2 regions of the Gracilibacillus caseinilyticus genome follow, and region 2 is predicted to be linked to the other one. Evidence: a T-box and tRNA genes for the amino acid it is inferred to sense, from the RefSeq annotation. Region 2 holds a T-box; the other holds one or more tRNA genes.
What was found. A T-box is a leader RNA that pairs with one kind of tRNA and senses whether it is charged. The one in region 2 lies ahead of MUN88_RS14550 (valine--tRNA ligase), so its partner is inferred to be a tRNA-Val.

Region 1 (3,211 bases), 390 kb from region 2:
GAAAAAAAGGTGTGAGTGAATTGAAGAAAGGTTTAGTAATTTTAACGATTTGCTTGATGATGCCGCTCATTAGCTTGTCTGTTTTAGCCGCAAATCAAACCGCAACAGTATCGGATGAATTATATGAGGAGATGGCAGCCTTAAAATATCCGAAAGTCTCTGAAGTAGCAAACGTTAAGATGGAGCATAAGATCAATAAAATTTTTCAAAATTATATTACCGCTTCCTATAATGAATTAAAGGAAAATGAAGAGGAAGCAGCGCAACATGATTTCCCTGGAGAATATCAGACCGATTATGAAGTGAAATACAACCAATCTCCATTGCTCAGTATTTTGACGAGTAATTACATGTTTAGCGGTGGTGCACACGGTAATACCGTGGTCGAGTCGTTCAATTTTGATGTTAGTAAAGAAAAACGTGTCTTTCTGACGGATATCCTGACGAAAGAAGAACAAGTCAAAGCAGTTCGGGATTTCGTCTGGGAGTATGCCATAGAACGCCCGGATATCTTTTATCCTGATTTAGAAAAAGGTGATATTAAACTGTCCAATGAAACAGCTTTTTATTTCACGGATGATGGTATTACACTTGTGTTCCAACAGTATGAGATTGCGCCATATGTCTCCGGAAATCAGGAAATAGCAATCCCCAAAAAAGTATATGAAAAAGTATTGAAATAATTAGAAAAAATTGGCTTATCACAAAGTACTCGCGAAAGCCTTAGTTTTCTTATACTTCGTACATGCTAAATTTTCACTACGTCAATCTTCTTCATCGCTAAAATTTTATATTTTTCAAACGTACAAAAAAGAACCGGCAGAACCGGTTCTTTTTTATCGAAATTACTTGCTCACAGTGATTCCTTTCTCTCAGTTGATGCCGTTTTCTAGACGGGCAACTTGCGCTTTTCTTATTTCGCAAAGACGTGATTACCAATTGTAACAGTAGTTTCACGTGAGAAAATCCAATCGCTTTGTGCTGTGTTCGGATTATAGAAGTAGATCGATCCTTGGCCTTGGCCACGGAATGCAATTGCCTCTTTCACAGCACGAATAGATTCGCTGTCGGCTTCTTTATTAATTTCACCGTTTGCTACTGGACTGAATGCGTGAATCACACCATTTGAATAAGTCTCATTGATGACTCCTGTAATTGTGTTTGGAAAATCAGTGTGATCGACACGGTTTAACACAACGGTCGCCACGGCTACTTTACCAGCGTATGGCTCACCTTGTGCCTCTGCATGTACCAGGCGCGCTAATAAATCGAATTCTTTTTCTGAAACACCGGTTGGTATTTGTCAACTCCGCACCAGGATAAAGCATAGATGAAGAGTAATTGTTGACACTCATTAATTCATTAGTAGATACATTATAGTTCTGTGCTATTTTCCAGAACGTGTCTTCTTTTTTGACGGTGTAGGCATCTGCAAAGCCAGGCAGTACCGTTAAACCAGTGACAACTAGTAAACTACTTATGAACATTTTTATTTTAATTTTCATATGTTTCCCTCCTGAATTACTAGTTAATAGATTAGCAGATGTAATATAAAGTTTCGCCATGATATTTTTTCCAATGATGAAAATGGTTACTATAACAGGGGGGAAAAGTTTACCAATTCTTAATTAATTGGATAATGTTGGTTTTTTGGTAAAATTAGCTAGTATTATGACGGATGTTAAGGAGGTGTAACATTGGTAGGAAAGGGTTGAGAGCGTTTTCGGTAAAGGAAAAACTTTGTTACTTGATCAATGATCATCAATTTGCGAAGATATGTTTTTTGATAGGCAGAAGTGGATATTAGAGAAGAACATTAGATAGGAACTGAAAATAAATAGACGAATTTATTGAAATATTATTGACAGATTGTTCATTCTTTCTTATATTATTAATTACCTGCTAATTTTATATCATGATTCCGTAGCTCAGCTGGGAGAGCGCTACCTTGACAGGGTAGAGGTCGTTGGTTCGAGCCCAATCGGAATCATTGTAATACCAAGGGTTTTAGCTCTTGGTATTTTTTATTCCATGGCTATTGACCCCATTTTGGCTACGTAAAAAGGTTTGAAAAATTTTCTGCTGTTTGCTAATGCATATCTGGCAGAACATGAGAGTAGATATCTAAAGTTTAGAGACTTTTCCGTGCCCCAAACTCACTAACAAGTTTGGGTTTTTAACCAGGTTTACCAATGACGTGGCGTAAGTATGCCACAAATGTGGTGGGCTTTTAATTAATTAAGGACCGACAAGAAAATCGGTCCAAACAAATAACGATTATTTCTCTTTTTCATTGTTGAATTTTGACGGATCAGTTTCCTCTGCTATCTCAGTAGAATACTGTAAATTTCTATTCCTCTCAACGGCTGAGCTTTCTTCATCTGCTGTTGGAGCAAACAATAAAGGTAAGCAGCATAATGCACCAATCCCTACCAAAGTATAGATAACTCTTGATAGTGCAGCATCTTGTCCTCCGAATATAGATGCAACTAAATCAAACTGAAATAATCCAATTAACCCCCAGTTTATAGCTCCTATAATTACTAGTGCTAAAGCGACACGTTGTAAAGCATTCAATTATTTCGCCTCCTTTTATAAAATGGTACATACTTATTATTAGTTTAATTTTTTTAGTTATACATTGGATATTTTTCCTAACTGCCACGTTAGTTTTAGGTATTTTCTATTCAATATGTTACAATACCATCTAAGGGAGTGTCCCTCCCTTCTCACATTGTGTTCAGTCCTTACCATTTCTATTTACAAGTCACACTTGTTCAATAGTGGTAAGGACTAAAATGAAATTATTATGAAATGGAAATAAATAACTTCAGGGATTCCTGTAGCAACCATCACTATTAGGTAAAGTGGTGTCTTTTTTACATTCATATTGATAAGGGCATTTTTTAATAGCAGTATTTACGTTTTAACCCAATCGGAATCACTATAAAGCCAAGTGTCATTGGACACTTGGCTTTATTTATTACTAAGTAAATAGTAGAACAACATTGGATATTATTATAAAAAACGACCTACTAAAACTTCATGTAGGTCGTTTTTTTGTATAATTATCGTTGCTCTTGATTTGTCATATCTGTTGCATTAGTAATTAATTTTTGAATTTGTCTTCCTTGTCTTTGACTATTCATCATGTTGTAGGCTGCAACACCTATCCCAATTGATCCAAGAACAGGTAACCATTGAATATTTC
Region 2 (3,211 bases):
AAATCATCCCAAATGAAGTTATACAAGTAGCGACCAGCTTCACCGAAATCATATTTGTCAACATGACGAGTTACCTGTTCCACTGTTTCATTTAATCGAGTCAGGATCCATTTGTCTGCCACTAATTTTTTACCATTAATATCAATTTCTTCATACGTTAAGCCATCCATATTCATTAGAGCAAATCGGGAGGCATTCCAGATTTTATTAACAAAATTCCAGGTAGACTCTACCTTTTCCCATTGGAAACGAACATCTTGACCAGGGCTTGAACCAGTTGCCAAGAAATAGCGCAAGGAGTCTGCACCATATTTCTCGATGACTTCCATTGGATCAACACCGTTGCCGAGTGATTTACTCATCTTGCGGCCTTCTGCATCTCTTACTAAACCATGAATCAGGACATCTTTAAATGGACGCTCATCATTAAACTGCTTGGATTGGAAAATCATCCGTGCTACCCAGAAAAAGATAATATCGTAGCCTGTAACTAATACGTTCGTCGGGAAGAAATGTTTGAAATCTTCATCTTCTGTATCCGGCCAGTTCAATGTAGAGAACGGCCATAATGCAGATGAAAACCATGTATCTAACACATCCTCATCCTGCTCCCAATTCTCAATGTCTGCTGGAGCATCTTTACCAACATACACTTCACCTGTTTCTTTATGATACCAAGCAGGAATACGATGCCCCCACCATAATTGACGAGAAATACACCAGTCACGAATATTTTCCATCCAACGTAAATAAGTTTTCTCAAATCGGTCAGGTACGAAATGGACTTTATCCTCGTCTGAACCGTTTTGCAACTCTACTGCTGCATCCGCTAGTGGCTGCATATTTACGAACCATTGTGTAGATAGATACGGTTCCACCACTGCGCCACTACGTTCCGAATGCCCTACCGAATGCATATGATCTTCAATTTCAAATAAAATGCCTGTATCCTGCAAATCTTTGACGATTTGTTTACGACATGCAAAACGATCTAACCCCTGGTATTTACCAGCATTTTCATTCATTGTGCCATCCTCGTTCATGACAAGGATTCGCTCCAGATCGTGACGATTGCCAATTTCAAAGTCATTCGGATCATGTGCTGGCGTGATCTTGACGGCACCAGAACCGAATTCTATATCTACATAATCATCTGCAACAATTTCAATTTCTCGCCCGACAATCGGTAATTTAACCTTTTTGCCGATTAAATCTTTATATCGCTCATCGTTAGGATGAACAGCTACTGCTGTATCGCCTAGCATTGTTTCCGGTCTGGTTGTTGCGACTTCAATATGGCCCGATCCGTCTGCTAATGGATATTTCATATGATAGAAATGGCCCTGAACATCCTGATAAATAACTTCTATATCAGAAAGTGCCGTCTTCGTTGCTGGATCCCAGTTAATAATGTACTCTCCACGGTAAATTAAACCTTTATCATATAAAGTAACAAATACTTCTTTTACTGCATCCGAAAGACCGGCATCAAGTGTGAATCGTTCACGGGAGTAATCAAGACCCAAGCCCAATTTAGACCATTGTTCACGAATAAACTCAGCATATTCTTCTTTCCAGTCCCAAGCTGTTTCTAAAAATTTCTCACGTCCGAGATCGTATCTGGATGTACCTTCTTCTCGTAATTTTCCTTCTACTTTTGCTTGTGTAGCAATTCCTGCGTGGTCCATCCCAGGTAAGTATAATACATCATATCCTTGCATTCGTTTAATACGAGTGATGATGTCTTGCAGGGTAGTGTCCCAAGCATGACCGATGTGAAGCTTTCCCGTTACGTTAGGTGGAGGAATCACTATAGTAAATGGATCCTTTTCTTTGTTACGTTCTGCTTCAAAAAATTTACCTTGCACCCAATAATCGTATTTGCCTTCTTCTACGGCTGTCGGATCGTATTTCGATGGTAAATTCACTTCTTTATTATCTGACATAATATTTTCCTCCTTTTAGTTGACTTGCATTCCTTCTATTTGACAGTAGCTAATGCAACAAAAAAAACCCTCTTTATCCTTAAATAAAGGACGAAAAGGGTTTTCCGCGGTACCACCTTTGTTTATAAGCTCCGTAACTTATACACTTCATTTTAGAAGATATCGGCTTCACCGGCTTTACTTACTGTATGTTCAATAAAGCTGCATCTGAGGCTACCTTCCTTCACCTTTATTCGAGAAAACCTTCCAGCCAGTGGGTCTTCCTCTCTATCAAATAGTATGAAGTACTCCTCCTCTTCATCGCATCGTTATGTTTTATTATATTATATGTTATTTTATCCAAAAGGAAACATATAAGTCAAGTTTAATTTTCATTTTAGCTGTGCATGTTTATTAAAAAAGGTTTTATATCCGAAATACAGGAACAAAATAACCGTTAAAGAAACACTTCCTGTAATACCAAGCATAATAGCGATTTGGTATTTAATCGCATCTACAGGGTTTGCACCAGAGAGGATAACCCCTGTCATCATTCCTGGCAGAAACACGATTCCCATACCAATCATATTATTAATAGTTGGAAGAATTGCGGAATCAAAGGAATGATTAACGATATTACGTGCCGCCTTATGAGGTGTAGCACCAAGCATTAAAGCTGCTTCAACCTCGTTTTTACGAGAAATAAAACCTTCCATTAGTGCACTTACACCAAGTGTAATACCAGTCATTGAGTTACCGATTAACATACCTGCAATGGGGATAAAATATCGCGGATCATACCATGGTGAAAATTGAACAACGACAAAGTCAAAATAGAAAAATGCAAATAATGTACCAGACACCATCGCTAGTGCAATAATTTTCTTTAATTCCTTATTCAATGTATGCTTCGACCGTTTGTAAATGTTATAAACAGCAAAGCTCTCCATCAAAATGAGAACAAGCAATGAGTAAAGGAAATGTTCATTTTCAAATATAAACATTAATACATAACCGACCAGTACTAGCTGAATCGTCATTCGCAGTGTCGCAATAATAATTTCTTTTTCTCTTGGTATCTTCCGCCAGCGAACAATAGCTAATAAGAGCAGTATAAATAAATAGGCGGAAACTAATTGCCATATCGTAATCTCTAACATATCATTCATGATCGAACCTCCTTATCTTTCAGAAGCTCGCTCATATAGATCAATTGATCACTGTATGTCTCTGCAGTATCTTTGGAATGTGTCACCATAATGACCGTTTTATTGAATTCTTTGATA

Region 1: it has a tRNA-Val gene. The T-box ahead of MUN88_RS14550 (valine--tRNA ligase) is inferred to sense a tRNA for this amino acid. The anticodon was not compared.

The regions. Positions count from the first base shown of each region.
Region 1 covers NZ_CP095072.1:2,698,173-2,701,383, forward strand. Annotated here, with positions in the region: gene MUN88_RS12725 (DUF3298 and DUF4163 domain-containing protein) at 12-683, shown strand; partial or broken gene MUN88_RS12730 (cell wall hydrolase) at 914-1,505, opposite strand; tRNA gene MUN88_RS12735 (tRNA-Val) at 1,918-1,990, shown strand; gene MUN88_RS12740 (DUF378 domain-containing protein) at 2,278-2,577, opposite strand; gene MUN88_RS12745 (hypothetical protein) at 3,069-3,211, opposite strand, start outside.
Region 2 covers NZ_CP095072.1:3,088,958-3,092,168, reverse strand. Annotated here, with positions in the region: gene MUN88_RS14550 (valine--tRNA ligase) at 1-1,946, opposite strand, end outside; T-box leader at 2,030-2,256, opposite strand; gene MUN88_RS14545 (ABC transporter permease) at 2,318-3,094, opposite strand; gene MUN88_RS14540 (ABC transporter ATP-binding protein) at 3,091-3,211, opposite strand, start outside.